Regions from separate parts of the Saccharomonospora amisosensis genome, predicted to be linked through region 2. Evidence: riboswitches for the same ligand, from Rfam matches in the RefSeq annotation. Region 2 holds a riboswitch; each other region holds the start of a gene.
The links. Region 2 has a riboswitch for cobalamin ahead of FHU38_RS07510 (ABC transporter substrate-binding protein). Riboswitches for the same ligand answer to the same signal wherever they lie in the genome.
Positions count from the first base shown of each region.

Region 1: linked by a shared signal. The riboswitch ahead of FHU38_RS20070 (CbtB domain-containing protein) and the one ahead of FHU38_RS07510 (ABC transporter substrate-binding protein) in region 2 are both predicted to bind cobalamin.
Region 3: linked by a shared signal. The riboswitch ahead of FHU38_RS20115 (putative cobaltochelatase) and the one ahead of FHU38_RS07510 (ABC transporter substrate-binding protein) in region 2 are both predicted to bind cobalamin.

Region 1 covers NZ_JAAOYM010000001.1:4,132,520-4,138,116, forward strand. The annotation lists gene gltB (glutamate synthase large subunit) at 1-841, shown strand, start outside; gene FHU38_RS27815 (hypothetical protein) at 834-956, shown strand; gene FHU38_RS20060 (glutamate synthase subunit beta) at 949-2,400, shown strand; gene FHU38_RS27820 (hypothetical protein) at 2,580-2,702, shown strand; cobalamin riboswitch at 3,034-3,158, shown strand; gene FHU38_RS20070 (CbtB domain-containing protein) at 3,195-3,410, shown strand; gene FHU38_RS20075 (CbtA family protein) at 3,424-4,164, shown strand; gene FHU38_RS20080 (cobalamin biosynthesis protein) at 4,155-5,090, opposite strand; gene FHU38_RS20085 (bifunctional adenosylcobinamide kinase/adenosylcobinamide-phosphate guanylyltransferase) at 5,127-5,597, shown strand, end outside.
Region 2 covers NZ_JAAOYM010000001.1:1,529,281-1,534,877, forward strand. The annotation lists gene FHU38_RS07500 (ABC transporter ATP-binding protein) at 1-741, opposite strand, end outside; gene FHU38_RS07505 (FecCD family ABC transporter permease) at 738-1,784, opposite strand; gene FHU38_RS07510 (ABC transporter substrate-binding protein) at 1,787-2,734, opposite strand; cobalamin riboswitch at 2,819-2,980, opposite strand; gene gltB (glutamate synthase large subunit) at 3,223-5,597, shown strand, end outside.
Region 3 covers NZ_JAAOYM010000001.1:4,142,918-4,148,514, reverse strand. The annotation lists gene FHU38_RS20135 (cobalt-precorrin-6A reductase) at 1-175, opposite strand, end outside; gene FHU38_RS20130 (cobalt-precorrin-5B (C(1))-methyltransferase) at 185-1,255, shown strand; gene cobM (precorrin-4 C(11)-methyltransferase) at 1,259-2,002, opposite strand; gene cbiE (precorrin-6y C5,15-methyltransferase (decarboxylating) subunit CbiE) at 1,999-3,216, opposite strand; adenosylcobalamin (AdoCbl) riboswitch at 3,300-3,441, shown strand; gene FHU38_RS20115 (putative cobaltochelatase) at 3,462-5,456, shown strand; gene cobO (cob(I)yrinic acid a,c-diamide adenosyltransferase) at 5,456-5,597, shown strand, end outside.

The DNA of each region.
Region 1 (5,597 bases), 2.6 Mb from region 2:
GTTGGACAAGGCGCTGGACAACACGCTCATCCAGCTCGCGGAAGGCGCGCTCAGCTCGGGCGACAAGGTGCGGCTGGAGTTGCCGGTGCGCAACGTCAACCGCACGGTCGGCACCATGCTCGGCTCCGAGCTGACCAAGCGGTGGGGCGGCGACGGCCTTCCCGACGACACCATCGACATCACCTTCACCGGCACCGCGGGGCAGTCGTTCGGCGCGTTCCTGCCGAACGGCATCACGCTGCGGTTGGTGGGGGACGGCAACGACTACGTCGGCAAGGGGCTTTCCGGTGGGCGGATCACCGTGCGCCCTCCGCTGGAGGCACGCTTCGCCGCCGAGGAGCACATCATCGCGGGCAACGTGATCTGCTATGGGGCCACCGGTGGCGAGGTCTTCCTGCGCGGCAAGGTCGGCGAGCGGTTCTGCGTACGCAACTCCGGCGCGCTGGCGGTGGTGGAAGGTGTCGGTGACCACGGCTGCGAGTACATGACCGGCGGCAGGGTGGTGGTGCTCGGGCCGACCGGGCGCAACTTCGCCGCGGGAATGTCCGGCGGTATCGCCTACGTGCTTGACCTCGATCCGGTCCGGGTCAACCAGGAGATGGTGGACCTCGACGAGTTGGACGAGACCGATGCGCAGTTCCTGCGCGAGGTCGTGGAGCGGCACTACGACGAGACCTCCTCGGCCGTGGCGCACGCGCTGCTGACCGACTGGGACCTGGCGCTGCCCAGGTTCGGCAAGGTCATGCCGAAGGACTTCAAGCGCGTGCTGCGGGCACAGGCCGAGGCGGAACGCGAGGGAAGGGACGTCAACGAAGCGATCATGGAGGCGGCACATGGCTGACAATCGGCAAGCCCCAGCCATGGACGCCGACCGGAATGGGCCCCCGCTGTGGCAGGCTTTCGGGCCACAGCAGGGGAGGGTGTCCCGCAAGACGATGGAGGCGGCACATGGCTGACCCCAAGGGCTTTCTCACCACACCCAGGGAGACGCCGAAGTCTCGCCCTGTGGACGTGCGGATCAAGGACTGGCGCGAGGTCTACGAGGATTTCGAGCAGTCGAAACTCACCAAGCAGGCGGGCCGCTGCATGGACTGCGGTATCCCGTTCTGCCATCAGGGCTGCCCGCTGGGCAACCTGATTCCGGAGTGGAACACGCTGACGTGGCGGGAGGACTGGCAGGCCGCGATCGAGCGGCTGCATGCCACGAACAACTTCCCGGAGTTCACCGGGACGCTGTGTCCCGCACCGTGTGAGACCGCCTGCGTGCTCGGGATCAACGACGACCCGGTGACCATCAAGCGGGTCGAGATCTCGATCATCGACAGGGCCTGGGAAGAAGGCTGGGTGACCCCGCAGCCACCCGTCACCAGGACCGGCAAGAAGGTCGCGGTGGTGGGCTCCGGTCCCGCGGGACTCGCGGCCGCGCAACAGCTCACCCGCTCCGGACACGACGTCGTGGTGTTCGAGCGGGCGGACGCGATCGGTGGCCTGCTGCGCTACGGGATTCCCGAGTTCAAGATGGAGAAGTACCGCCTCGACCGGCGGCTTGAGCAGATGCGGGCGGAAGGCACCGAGTTCAGGGCCGGGGTCAACGTCGGGGTGGACGTCACGGCCGAGCGGCTGCTTTCGGAGTACGACGCGGTGGTCCTCGCCGGTGGCGCTACGGCGTGGCGTGACCTACCGGTGCCCGGCAGGGACCTGCCCGGCGTGCACCAGGCCATGGAGTACCTGCCGTTCGCCAACCGGGTCGCCAGCGGGAAGCTGGCGCGGACCCCGATCGACGCGGCGGGCAAGGACGTCGTGGTGATCGGCGGTGGCGACACCGGTGCCGACTGTGTCGGTACCGCGCACCGGCAGGGTGCGCGATCGGTTACCCAACTGGAGATCATGCCGAGGCCGCCTCAGTCGCGTTCGGACGCGCATCCGTGGCCGACCTACCCCATGATCTACCGGGTTTCCTCGGCTCACGAGGAGGGCGGCGAGCGGCTTTACTCGGTGAACACCAAGGAGTTCCTCGCGGACTCCGACGGCAATCTGCGGGCGCTGAAGCTCGTGGAGGTCCGCAACGAGGGCGGGAAGTTCGTTCCCGTTGAGGGCAGCGAACGGGAGCTGCCCGCCCAGTTGGTGCTGCTGGCCATGGGCTTCGTCGGGCCGCAGCGTGAGGGCCTACTTGAGCAGCTCGGCGTCGAGCTGGACGAGCGGGGCAACGTGGCAAGGGACGCCTCGTACCAGACGAGTGTCGACAAGGTGTTCGTAGCAGGCGACATGGGCAGGGGTCAGTCGCTGATCGTATGGGCGATCGCGGAGGGCCGGTCCGCCGCCGCCGGGGCCGACGGCTACCTCACCGGCCGGGACGTGCTTCCCGCGCCGATCGCGCCGACGGACCGTCCGATCTCCTGACCGCGGGGTGTTCAGCGGATTCGGGGGGTCCGCTGAACACCCCCATCGCTGGCCCGCACACTCGTTCGAGAGTGCGCAACGCCATGGCTGGAGTGTGCCGGCTGGCGGTGGACGTGAATTCCGGCTTGGCTGAATCACGCAGGCCCAGTGGTGATTCAGACTCTTGCTGGGTTGTGCGATTGACGACCGACGTCGGCACGTTGATCGAGAAGGCCCGCGTCCGCGCACAGCTCAGCCAGCGTGCCCTTGCCGAGGCCAACGGGGATCTAGCAACCGACCTTGTCGCGAGTCATTTCCGGTGATCGGGCCGCGAAGCTGCCGGAGTTGGTGGCGATCGCCTGGGCAACCGGGCACACGGTCACCCAGTTGACCGGAACCAGGACGGTGGCCGATCGAGCACAGTGCGGCACGAGCGACCAACGAGGTTCACAAGTCTGATCGTTCCTACCGCCCGCCGCCGCAGCCCGCCGACCTCGGTGGTCCCAGGCCCGACGTCGATAAGAACGGTCACCGTCGCGCCCGCTTGGCAACCTACCTTGATCAGTGGAAAGCCTGCTCCGTGACGACGAGGCCGCTACTCGACACAACCACCGGATGGTCGAGAACTCGGTCACGTTGACGATGCTGTCCAGACCACCGTAGCCTTCGACGAGTTACGCGACAGCGGCTGGAAGCCGGTGAGAATCCGGCACGGTCGCGCCACTGTATCCGGGTTCGTACCCACGACCCGGGAGTCAGACCCGGCGCTGTCGCGACCGTTCCGAGTGGGCCGCGTCAAGCCCAAGGAGGTTTCGATGTCGCAGGCGAGCGTCGCCGCACCCCGTCCCATCCACATCTCGATCCCGCTGCGGGAGATCCTGCCGTGGGCGATCTTCGTCGGCGTCCTCGCGCTGGCCGTCCTGTACTTCGTGAGTACCGAGGCGGGCGCGGTAGAGCTGCTGTCCAGCGACGGCCTCGTGCACGAGTTCCTGCACGACGGTCGGCACCTGCTGGCTTTCCCCTGCCACTGACCGGGAAACGCTGATGAGGACCCTGCTGGTCCGCGGCATGCTCGCGGGCCTGGTCGCCGGTGCGCTCGCGGCGGTTTTCGCCTATGTCTTCGCCGAACCGTCCGTCGAGGCCGCGATCGCACTTGAGGAATCAGCACAACACCACGGCAGCGCCAGTGCCGCGCACACGCACGCCGAGAACGCGGCGGTGAGCCGCACCGTGCAGAGCACGCTGGGACTGCTCGTCGGCACCGCCGGCTACGGCGTCGCCGCCGGCGGACTGTTCGCCATAGCGTTCGCGCTGCTGCACGGCCGCGTGACCACCATGGCGCCACGGGTGTCGGCCGCGCTGCTGGCCGCGGGCACGTTCGTGGTAGCGGTACTGGTTCCGTTCCTGAAGTATCCGGCGAACCCGCCCTCGGTCGGGCAGGCGGGCACGATCGGCGAGCGCACCAGCCTGTACTTCGGGTTCGTCGCGCTGTCCGTGGCGACCGGGATCGTCGCCGTGGTCGCGGGTCGTGCACTCGCGCGGCGACTCGGCGCGACCTCGTCGCTGTTGCTGGCGACGGCCGGATACCTCACGGTGATCGCGACGGCCTCGGCACTGCTGCCGGTGGTCGACGAGATCCCAGGTGGTTTCCCCGGCGCGACGCTGTGGGACTTCCGGGTGGCGTCACTGGGCACGCAACTGCTGTTGTGGAGCGCGCTCGGCCTCGTGTTCGGCACGCTCGCCGAACGGGTGCTGCGAGTGCGAACGCCGGCGGGTCAGCGATAGCGCGCCGACGCGGCCAGCGCCAGCGCCGCCAGCCCCACCAGCCGCGACAGCCGCACGGCCCTGCGCAGCTCCTGCGGGCCGGGTGCTGGGCCGTCGCCGAGCGCGCCTCGATGCTCCACCCGGTCCCCGTACCGGTTGCTGCCCCCGAGCCGGACCCGCAGCGCGCCTGCGAACGCCGCCTCGACCTGCCCCGCGTTGGGGCTGGGGTGCTTGCGGGCATCGCGGCGCCACGCCCGCAACGCCCCGGCCGCGCTACCGCCGACCAGTCGGGCCGACACCACGGCGGCCGCCGCACTCAGCCGCGCGGGCACGAGGTTGGCGATGTCGTCGGCCCGCGCGGCGGCCCAGCCGAACCGCTCGTAGCGAGGAGACCGATGTCCCACCATCGCGTCGAGGGTGTTGAGCGCGCGGTAGCCGAGCAGGCCCGGTATCCCCGCCAGCCCACCCCACAGCAGCGGGGCGACGACCGCGTCGGAGGTGTTCTCCGCGATCGACTCCGTCGCCGCACGGGCGAGTTCGCTGCTGCCGAGATCCGTCGCGTCACGGCCACAGAGGTGGGAAAGGCGTGCTCGCGCGGCGTCGATCCGCCCCGACTCCAACAGCTGCGCCATTACCTCGCCTTCCCGCGCGAGTCCCCGCGCACCCAATACCACCCAGGTAACGGCTGCCGTGGTGACGAACCGGGCGAGCGGGTGACGCGCCGTGACCGCTTGCAGTGCCGTTCCCGCGCCCACGGCCGCGCCGACGCACGCTGCCGCGTAGCCAACGCCCCTGCCGCGAGAGTCGGCCCACACCCGCTCCTCCAGCGCCGCGGCGAGCGCCCCGAAGCAGGCCACCGGGTGCCCGCGACGCGGGTCGCCGAAAATCGCGTCAGCGGCGTGGCCTGCGACGATTCCGGCAGCGGTGGCGCGACGAGGAAGGATCACAGCGCGAACCCTAGCCGGTGGGCAAGAATGCCGACCATGACGAACGATTCCGGGCGCAGGCTCGCGGACGCCGTGGCCGCTCGGCTGGAGGCCGGTGCCGCGATGCTGCGCCGCTTCGGTCGCGGCGGCCACGGCAACGGCCGCGTCCTCATCCTCGGTGGTGTCCGATCGGGCAAGTCACGCTACGCCGAGCAGTTGATGGTCGGCTACAACCATGTCGTTTACATCGCGGGCGGCCTGCCGCCGACCGACGACGACCCGGAATGGGCGGCTCGGGTGGCCGCTCACCGTGCGCGCAGGCCACCGCACTGGCGCACCGTTGAGACCGCCGATCTGGCGGGAACGCTGCGCTCCACCACCACGCCGATGCTGGTGGACTGCCTCGGCACCTGGTTGAGCCGGGTGCTCGACGAGGTGGGTGCCTGGCAGCAGGAGCAGGGCTGGCAGCAGCGGGTCGACGAACGGTTGCGGGACTTCGTCGACGCCTGGCGCACCACCACCGTGCCG
Region 2 (5,597 bases):
GCCGGCGGTGGTCAGCACCTCCACGGTCGCGCGGTAGTGCCGCCGCAGCACCTGTGGTGTCAGCACCTGGGCAGGCGGACCCTGCGCGGCAACCCCACCGGAGTCCAGTAACAGCAGCCGGTCGGCGTACTGCGCGGCGAAGGTCAGGTCGTGCAGCGTGGTGACCACGGTGGTGCCGTCCTCGCGGCGCAACCGGTCGAGCCGGTCCAGCAGCACCTGAGCGTGCCCGATGTCCAATCCGGACGTTGGTTCGTCAAGCAGTAGCAGGCTGGTGCGCTGTGCCAAAACCCTGGCCAGCACGGCGCGCTGCCGCTCGCCGCCGGACAGCGTGCGCAGCCTGCGGCTCGCCAGTCGCCGCAGGTCCAGTCTCGCCAGCGATTCCTCGACGATGGCCAGATCGGTCGCGCCCTCCTTGGCCAGCGGCCCCAGGTGCGGCGTGCGGCCCAGCAGCACGTAGTCGGTGACGGTGAGGCCGTCCGGCAGGATCGGGTTCTGCGGGGCGTAGCCGAGCAGCCTCGCTCGCCTGCGCCGGGTCAGCGCATCGCTCGCCGTGCCGTGCAGCGTTATCTCGCCACCGTGCCGCACCAGTCCGGCGATCGCCTTCAGCAGGGTGGACTTGCCCGCCCCGTTGGGACCCACGATCGCCAGCCAGCCACCCGGCTCGATCTCCGCCGACACCTCGCGCACCACCGGATCGGCCCCGTAGCCCGCGGACACCCCGCGCAGCCACACCGCGGTCACGGCAGCCGTCCCCTCGATGTGCGTAGCACGATCGCGAAGAACGGCGCGCCCGCGAAGGCGGTGACCACACCCAGCGGCAGCTCTCCCGGCAACACCGTGCGCGCCACGTGGTCGGCGAGGATCAGGAACACCGCACCACCGATCAGCGCCAGCGGCACGATGACCCGGTAGCTCGATCCCGCCAGCAGCCGCACGATGTGCGGCACGACGATCCCGACGAACCCGATCAGCCCGCTGACCGCCACCGCGGCGGCGGTGGCCAGCGACGCCGCCGCGAGCAGCAGCAGCCGCACCCGGCCGGGCCGGACCCCGAGCGACGCCGCTTCCGCGTCGCCGAGCGCCAGCACGTCCAGCAGCCGGGCCGATGCCAGCAGCACGACGGCCGCCAGCACGACGTAGGGCAGCGCCAGCAGCAGGTCGCGCCAGCTGCTGACGTTGAGCCCGCCCATCGTCCACGTGTAGACCTGCTTGATCGTGTCGGTGTTGAGTTGCTGGACGAAGGTCTGGATCGCGGTCAGGAACGCCGTTACGGCCACGCCCGCCAGCAGCAGTGTCGCGGTTCCTGAACCACCCGCCGACCGCCCGACGGCCCAGCTCAACCCCACACCGGCGAGCGCGCCCGCGAACGCGGCAAGCGGCAGCGGCCCGATCAGCCAGCCGGTGACGGCCGGGGCGAACACCATGACCACCGTCGCGGCCATCCCGGCGCCCGCCGCCGCGCCGAGCAGGTACGGGTCGGCGAGCGGGTTTCGGAACACGCCCTGGAACGCCGCACCCGCACCGGCCAGTGCCGCGCCGACGAGACCAGCGAGCAGCACCCTCGGCACCCGCAGCTGCCACACGATCGCGGCCTCGCGTTCCGACAGCGGGGACACGCCGCCGCTGACCTGGGCGGCGATCTCGGCGAGGACGCGTTGCCAGCCGAGCTCACCCGCCCCGACCACGACGGCGAACACCACGGTGAACAGCAGCGCGAGCAGCGCGAGCAGCACAGTCCGTGGCCGCAGCCTCGTCGTGGCCGGGCGGGAACGAGCTTTGAGCACGGCTACCGGCCGGCGTCGCGCACGGTGGACGACACGGTGCGGACGAAGTCGACGAGCCGGGGACCCCAGCGCGAGGCGATGTCGTCGCCCACCGCGACCACGCGGCCCTGCCTGACGGCGGTCAGCGTGTCCCAGCCGGGCCGCTCGGCGACCGTGTCCGCGCTCTGCCCGCAGCAGTTGGTGTCGGCGAGGAAGATCAGGTCCGGGTCAGCGCGCAGGATGTGCTCCGCCGAGAGTTGCGGGTAGCCGCCGAGCGCGTTGGGGTCGTCCTGGTCGGCGATGTTGCGCAGCCCGAACAGGTCGTAGACCCCGCCGATGAAGGTGGCCGAGGTGACGCTGTAGAAGCTGGGGTCCAGCTCGTGGTAGTAGCTCAGCTCGGTTTTCGGTGTGTCGGCCACGAGCTTGCTGATCTCGGCCTCGGTACGGCGCGCGAGTTCGGCCCCCTCCTTGGCGTGACCGGTGGCCTTGCCGACGAGTTCGAACTGCGTGTAGGCGTCGCGCAGCGTCGCGGGTGCGGGAAGCACCAGCGTCTTGGTGCCGGTCTTCGCCAGCGCCTTCGAAAGCTTGTTCTCCAGGTCGGACTCGACGATGACCAGGTCGGGGTTGTGGGAGGCGATCGCCTCCGGGTCGATGTTGAGCCCGGAAAGGGACGTGCGCGGCGCCTGCTCGGGGTAGGTGGACTGATCGTCGGCCGCGACCACCTGCTCGCCCGCGCCGACGGCGTACAGCGTCTCGGTCGTGGAAGGTGACAGCGAGACGATGCGCTCGGGCGCCGCCTCGAGGGTGACCTCGGGCGCACCCGAGGGACGAAGGGTGACCGGGAAGCCGTTCCCACCCCCTGCCGAGGCCGATGCGGGCTCCTCCCGCTCGGCGCAGCCGGCGAGGGCGAACAACAGCAACAGCGGTAACAGTGGCAACAGCGCCCACAGGCGCCGGCTGGAAGGCAACATGGAACCTCGACTGGTCGGCCGGCGCGGGCCGCGCCGGGACCGCGGGCCGCGATCGCGGACGCCGCACCCCTGCGCCGGAGGCGGGTGGCGTCAGCGCGAGCGGCAGGCGACCTGGCTCGAGGCCCGCTGTCACGGCACGTGTTCGTACCGGCACAACGGGTCCCATCACAGTTGCGGCACAGCGCCGGATTCACACCGGACTTCGCTCCCGCTCGCGTCGAAGGACGCTACCAGGCCGCGAAATTCGGGTAGACTCCATAGGACAAATCACCGGTAGTGCACAGTCCGTGCGCCAGTCGGGCAAGGCGCCCAAAACATCAAGAACATCGCCGTTCTCCGCAGCCAGATTGTTACGGTCGCGTGGGCGGAATGTGCACTTCGAACCGGTGCTCCCACGTTTCCCAGATGTTAAGGTCGCGCTAATGAGCGGGCCATCGTCGTCCCGTGCGCAGCACAAACCGAGCACGAAGACGACGCAGGAGGTCCCATTGATCTTCTCCGCGATTCCGGCTCAGCAGGGTCTTTACGACCCTGTAACGGAACAGGATTCCTGCGGTGTGGCCATGGTCGCCCACGTCCGAGGGGTACGCTCCCACAACATCGTCACCGACGCGCTGACGGCGCTGACGAATCTCGACCACCGTGGCGCCGCGGGCGCAGAGCCCACCAGCGGCGACGGGGCGGGCATCCTGCTGCAGCTGCCGCACGAGTTCCTTCGTGCGGAGTCCGGGATCGACCTGCCTTCGCCGGACGCGTTCGGCTCGCACCACTACGCCGCGGGCCTGGTGTTCCTGCCCACCGACGCCGAGCAGCGCAGCAAGGCGGTCGGCCTGGTCGAGCGGATCGCGTCCGAGGAGAACCTCCGGGTGCTCGGCTGGCGTGAGCTGCCGGTCGACGCGGACACCGCCGACATCGGCCCGACGGCGCGCTCGGTGATGCCCCACATCGCGATGCTGTTCGTCGCCGGAACAGCCGACGCCGACGGCGTGCTGCCGAGCGGGCTGGAGCTGGACCGGCTCGTGTACCCGCTGCGCAAGCGCGCCGAACACGAGAGCCAGGCGGCGGGCTGCGGCACCTACTTCCCTTCGCTTTCGGCACGTACGCTGGTCTACAAGGGCATGCTGACGCCGGTGCAGCTGCCGAAGTTCTTCCCCGACCTGCGCGACGAGCGGCTCAGCAGCGCCATCGCACTGGTACACAGCAGGTTCTCCACCAACACGTTCCCTTCGTGGCCGCTGGCGCACCCCTACCGCTACGTGGCGCACAACGGCGAGATCAACACCATCCGGGGCAACCGCAACCGGATGCGGGCAAGGGAAGCGCTGCTTGAGTCCGACCTGATTCCAGGAGACCTCAGCAGGCTCTTCCCGATCTGCTCGCAGGAGGGCTCCGACTCCGGCTCCTTCGACGAGGTGCTGGAACTGCTGCACCTCGGCGGCCGCTCGCTGCCGCACGCGGTGCTGATGATGATCCCGGAGGCGTGGGAGAACCACGCCACGATGGACTCCGAGCGCAGGGCGTTCTACCGGTTCCACGCCAGCCTGATGGAACCGTGGGACGGCCCCGCCAGCGTGGCCTTCAGCGACGGCACGCTGGTCGGTGCCGTGCTGGACCGCAACGGGCTGCGGCCGGCCCGCTGGTGGCAGACCGCCGACGACCGGGTGGTGCTGGCCAGCGAGGCGGGCGTGCTCGACCTGCCGCCGTCGCAGGTAATCGCCAAGGGCAGGCTGAAGCCCGGCCGGATGTTCCTCGTCGACACCGACGCGGGCCGTATCGTCAACGACGACGAGATCAAGTCCCGGCTCGCGGCGGAGGCGCCGTACGAGGAGTGGCTGCACGCCGGGTTGCTCTCGCTGTCGGAGTTGCGCGACCGTGACCACATCACGCAGTCGCATGCCTCCGTGCTGCGCCGCCAACTCGCCTTCGGCTACACCGAGGAGGAGCTGAAGGTGTTGCTCGCTCCGATGGCTGCCAAGGGCGCCGAGCCGGTGGGTTCGATGGGGTCGGACATACCGCCTTCGGTGCTGTCCAAACGCTCGCGGTCGCTCTACGATTACTTCAAGCAGGGGTTCGCGCAGGTGACGAACCCGCCGCTGGACGCGATCCGCGAGGAACTGGTCACGTCGACGAGCCGGATCATGGGTCCTGAGCAGAACCTGCTGCAGCCAGGACCCGCGTCGTGCAGGCACATCCAGTTGCCCAGCCCGGTGATCGACAACGACGAGCTGGCCAAGCTCATCCACATCAACGACGACGGCGACCTTCCCGGGTTCGCCTGCACCGTTCTGTCCGGACTGTATGAAGTGGACGGTGGTGGTCCCGCGCTCGCCGATGCGATCGAGCGGGTACGCAGGGAGGCGTCCGAGGCGATCGCCGCGGGGGCGCGCACGCTGGTGCTTTCCGACCGCGACTCCGATCACCGGATGGCACCCATCCCTTCGCTGCTGCTCGTCTCGGCCGTGCACCACCACCTGGTGCGCACCAAGGAACGGCTGCGGGTCGCGCTTGTGGTGGAGACCGGCGACGCCCGCGAGGTACACCACATCGCGTTGCTGCTCGGTTACGGAGCGGCGGCCGTCAATCCCTACCTCGCGTTCGAGACGATCGAGGACATGGTCGCGCAGGGCGCCATCACGGGTGTCGAATCCGCCAGGGCGGTGCGCAACTACGTCGACGCGCTCGTCAAGGGCGTGCTGAAGATCATGTCCAAGATGGGCATCTCCACCGTGGGCGCCTACACGGCGGCGCAGGTGTTCGAGTCGCTGGGACTGTCGCAGGAACTGCTGGACGAGTACTTCACCGGCACCGTCTCCAAACTCGGCGGCGTCGGCCTCGACGTGCTCGCCGAGGAGGTCGCCATGCG
Region 3 (5,597 bases), 2.6 Mb from region 2:
CGTTCGGCCCGCCGAACCCGCCGACGCGAACCTCGCCTTCCGGCAGTCTCGGCGAGGCCACCCTGCCCGCCAGTGAGGACACCACGCGCACTCCGGAGGCCACCAAGGCGGCGGCCAGCGCGCGAGCTTCGGAGGTGCCGCCGAGGATCAGGACGAGCCGGGCGATACTTGCCACGGTGAGAGTGTGACCCAACTACGTTACGGCTGGACGACCGGTGCCTGCGCCACCGCCGCGACCACCGCCGCCTACACCGCGCTGCTGACCGGTGAGTTCCCCGACCCGGTCGAGGTGCTGCTGCCCAAGGGCAGGCGCCCGGCGTTCGCGCTGGCCACGCAACGGCTGGCGGACGGCTCGGCGAGCGCGGGCGTGGTCAAGGACGCGGGGGACGACCCGGATGTGACCCACGGCGCTCTGATCGTTTCCACGGTTTCGCCGGGACCGCGGGGTAGCGGCGTGGTGTTCCGTGCGGGCGAGGGTGTCGGCACGGTCACGCTGCCGGGGCTTCCGTTGCCGGTGGGTGAGCCCGCGATCAACCCGGTGCCGCGCGAGCTGATGACCGAGGCGGTCGAGCGGGTCGCCCAGCGGCACGGTCAGCCGGCCGACGTCGTGGTGGAGATCTCCATCCCGCACGGCGAAAGCATGGCGCGGCACACGTGGAACCCAAGGCTGGGAATCGTCGGTGGGCTTTCGGTGCTAGGCACGACCGGTGTCGTGGTGCCCTACTCGTGCTCGGCGTGGATCGACAGCATTCGGCGGGGTGTGGACGTGGCAAGGGCACTGGGTCACCGGCATGTCGCGGGCGCGGTCGGCAACACCTCGGAGCGGGCGGTGGCGCGGCTGTACGGGCTGCCGGACACCGCGTTGCTGGACATGGGTGACTTCGCGGGAGCGGTGCTGAAGTACCTGCGCGCCAACCCGGTGCCGAGGCTTTCGCTGGCTGGCGGGTTCGCGAAGCTGTCCAAACTCGCCGCGGGCTATCTGGACCTGCATTCCAAGCGGTCACAGGTGGATCTGGGGCTGCTGGCCCGGTTGGCGCGCGACGCGGGGCACGCCGACGTGGCCGGACAGATCGAGCGCGCCAACACCGCGCTGCACGCGCTGGAGCTGGCGCGTGAGCACGGCCTGCCGCTGGGTGACCTGGTGGCGAGCCGGGCACGGCGAACGGCGCTGGAGGTGCTGGCGGGTGCCGCCGTTGAGGTGGACGTGGTTGTGGTCGACCGCGCCGGTGTCATCGTCGGGCGTAGCGGGCCGTAGCGCTCATGCCCGCTCGCGGGTGGCGGAGTACAGGAAGCTGTCCGGGAAGTCCGCCGCGGCCAGCACCCGCCCAACGAAGATCACGGCGGCGCGGGTGATGCCCGCTTCGCGTACCTGATCGGCGATGCCGGCCAGCGTGCCGCGCACCACGACTTCGCCGGGCTGGCTGGCCAGCGCGACCGCCGCCGCAGGGCAGTCGGGCCCGTAGCGCGGCAGCAGTTCGGCCACCACCTGCTCGATCCGGTTGACGGCGAGGTGCAGCGCCATCGTCGTGCCGCTCGCGCCCAGCGTGGCGAGGTCCTCGCCGGGCGGCATGGCCGTGGAGCGTGCCCGCGCCCTGGTGATGACGAGGCTCTGCCCGACCTCGGGGACGGTCAGTTCCTTGCCGAGCACGGCGGCGGCCGCGGCGAACGCGGGCACGCCTGGCGTCACGTCGTAGGGCACGCCTGCCGTGTCCAGCCTGCGTGCCTGTTCGGCCACGGCGCTGTAGATGGAGGGATCACCCGAGCACAGCCGGACAACGTCGTGCCCCTCACGGTGGCCGCGCAGCAGCTCCTCGACGATCTCATCGAGTGTCAGCCGCGCGGTGTCCACCAACCTGGCACCGGCGGGGCAGTGCGCCAGCAGGTCGGCGGGGGTGAGACTGCCCGGGTACAGGCAGACCCCGCAGCGAGCCAGCAGCCGCTGCCCGCGCACGGTGATCAGGTCGGCCGAACCCGGTCCCGCGCCGACGAAGTACACGGTCACTGCTGGACCTCCTTGGCTTGCTCGGTTTCCTTCACGACGCTCCACTGGGTCACCGTGCGCGCGGGTGTCCAGCCGGTGAAGCCGCCGAGCGGTGCGGCGTGCTCGACGGCCAGCCTGGTCAGCTCGCCGCCCAACTCGGCGTGGGCCCGCGCGAGTTCGTGTTCGGCCTGCACCGTCACGCCGTTGGCGACCAGCCTTCCGCCTTCGCCAAGCGCGTCCCAGCATGCGGGCAGCACGCCTGGTGCGGTGATGCCGCCGCCGATGAACACCGCGTCAGGCGCCCGCAGGCCGGCGAGCGCCTGCGGGGCCGAACCGGTGACCACGTCCACCCGCGCGCCGAGCCGCTCGGCGTTGCGGGCGATGCGCGCCGCACGCTGTGGCCTCGGTTCCACCGCGATCGCGGTGTTCGCCGGGTGCGCCCGGGCCCACTCCACGGCAACGCTGCCCGAGCCCGCGCCGACGTCCCACAACAACTCGCCAGGCAACGGCGCCAGCCGCGCCAGCACGCTCGCCCGCACGTCCCGCTTGGTGAGCTGGCCGTCGTGCTCGAAGGCGGAATCGGGCAACCCGGGCAGTACCGGCAACCCCCTCGGGCCCGCGAACTCGATCCCGAGCACGTTCAACGCCGCGCACGTCGGATGTGGCCAGTCCAGCGCGCGGCCCTCCAGCCGCCGCTCGCCGGGCCCGCCGAGTTCCTCAAGCACAGTGAGCCTGCTCGCGCCGAAGCCGTGGTGGGTGAGCAGTGCCGCCACCGTGGCGGGGGTTGAGCCGTCGGCGCTGAGCACGAGCGCCCTGCGACCGTCGCCCGCGACACGCATCACGGCCTGCGGCGACCGCCCGACTGCGCTGATCACCTCCACCTCCTCGGCTGGCCAGCACAGCCGCGCCCGCGCCAGCGTCACCGACGACACACCGGGCACGATGCGCAGCCGATGCGAGCCGAGCCTGCGCATCAGCGTGGTGCCGATACCGGAAAGCAGCGGGTCTCCGCTGGCGAGCACGCAGATCCGGCGGCCCGCGTGTTCGGCGAGAACGTCGTCGAGCGAAGGCAGCAGCGGGCTCGGCCACGCCACCTTCCGGTAGCCGCCGTCCGGCACGAGATCGAGCTGCCTTCGCCCGCCGAGCAGTACCTCACAGGACTCGACCTCGGACCTGCCTTCCCGAGGCAGGCCGGGCCAGCCGTCGGCCCCGATACCCACCACCGCGATCGTCACGACCCCGAACCGTAGCCGCGCCCGCTCGCGGGCACCCGCACGGGAGCCGTGTGATTTTCCTCCGCCCCGCTTCGCCGGGGGGTGTGCGATGATCGGGCCGCGGTCGTCGTGGAACCCGGTGCGAATCCGGGACGGTCCCGCCACTGTGACTGGCCGATCGGTCAGGAGTCAGAGCTTCGGTGGCCGCCTTGGTGTGCTGACGAGACGTGGGCGAGGACACCCACCCGTGGCTAAGGAGTCTTTTCGTGACGTCGTTCCCCTTCACCGCCGTCGTCGGGATGGAACAGTTGCGGCTGGCGTTGCTGCTTTCGGCGATCTCACCGGCGATCGGTGGGGTGCTGGTGCGCGGCGAGAAGGGCACGGCGAAGTCCACAATGGTCCGCGCGCTCGCTGAGCTGCTGCCGAGGGTGGAGGTGGTCGACGGCTGCCGGTTCTCCTGTGATCCGGCAAGACCTGATCCGGCCTGCCCGGACGGCCCGCACCCTCGCGACGTTTCCCGGCGTAGCAGGCCAGCCCGGCTGGTGGAGTTGCCCGTCGGCGCGGCGGAGGAACGGGTGGTCGGCTCGCTTGACCTGGAACGCGCGCTACGCGACGGTGTGGCCGACTTCCAGCCCGGACTGCTGGCGGGTGCGCACCGTGGCCTGTTGTACGTCGACGAGGTCAACCTGCTGCAGGACCACCTTGTCGACACCCTGCTGGACGCGGCCGCGATGGGGCGCGCCACCGTCGAGCGGGAGGGTGTCTCGGTTTCGCACGCCGCGCGGTTCGTGCTGATCGGCACCATGAACCCGGAGGAGGGGGAGTTGCGGCCGCAACTGCTCGACCGTTTCGGGCTCACCGTGGAGGTGACCTCCAGCCGCGAACCCGAACAGCGGGCCGAGGTGGTGCGCCGACGGATCGCCTACGAAACCGACCCTGACGGCTTCGCGGCCCGCTTCCACGACTCCGATGCCGCGCTGGCGGACGACATCAGCGCCGCGGTTGCGCTGCTGCCGCGCGTGTCGCTCGGCGAGGAGTCGTTGCTGCGCATCGCAAGGGTGTGCGCCGAGTTCGAGGTGGACGGCATGCGCGCCGACATCGTCACCGCCCGCACCGCGTGCGCGCACGCGGCCTGGTGTGGCCGGGACTCGGTGACCGTCGAGGACATCAGGGTCGCCGCGGAGTTGGCGTTGCCGCATCGGCGCAGGCGCAACCCGTTCGACGCGCCGGGCATCGATCCCGGCGAGCTGGAACGGGCACTTTCGGAGCCACCAGAGCAGGGCCCGCCCGACGACGACCCCGGCTCGGGAACCCGGCAACCGCGTGACGAGGGCGAGCAGAACACCAGCGGCGAGACGCCGCCCGGTGAGCACGGTTCGCCCCCCGAACGCGGGGACGGCGGCGAGCAGCCGGGCGGCGGTGGGCAGCGGCGCGTGGCCTCCGGCGGTCCCTACCGCGCGAGGTTGTTCACGGTGCGCGGCACCGGAGCGGGCGCCAGCGGTCGCCGCTCCGCCGCCGTCACCGACACCGGGCGGGTCGTCGGCGCGCAACGGCCGGGCGTGCGAACCGGCGCGCCTCGGCTGGCCGCCACCATCCTCGCCGCGGCACTGCGACAGCGCGAACGCGAACGCACGGGCAAGGCACTGCTGGTGCGGCCACGCGATCTGCGCTACGCGCGCAGGCAAGGCAAGGAGGGCAACCTCGTGCTGTTCTGTGTGGACGCGTCCGGGTCGATGGGCGCGCGGCAGCGGATGCGCGAGGTGAAGGCCGCGGTGCTCTCACTGCTGCTCGACGCCTACCAGCGGCGCGACAAGGTGGGGCTGGTGACCTTCCGCGCGCGGGGAGCGGAGTTGTCGCTGCCGCCGACCGGCAGTGTGGAAGCTGCTGCCGCGCGGCTGGAGGCGCTGCCGACCGGCGGCCGCACCCCACTGGCGGAAGGTCTGCTGCGGGCGGCCGAGACGCTTCGAGTGGAGGCGCTGCGTGATCCGAGGCGGCGGCCACTGCTGGTCGTGGTCACCGACGGGCGCGCCACCGGCGGTGCCGACGCGGTGTCGCGCTCCCACGCCGCCGCTGACCTGCTCGCGCGCACTGGAGTCGCGAGCGTCGTCATGGACTGCGAGAGCGGGCGGATGCGGCTGGGCCTCGCCGCCGAACTCGCCAATCGCCTCGGCGCCGAGCACGTTCCGCTCGGTGAGGTTGCCGCGGACTCGCTCGTCCGTGAGGTCAGTAGCAGGGCGGGACGTATCGGCAGGGCCGCCTGATGCCGAAGGGTAAACCGACCGACGTGCCCGACGACGGGCTCACCACCCGGCAGCGCCGCAACCGCCCCGTCCTCGCCGTCCACACCGGAGACATGAAGGGCAAGTCCACCGCCGCGTTCGGCATGGCGTTGCGCGCGTGGA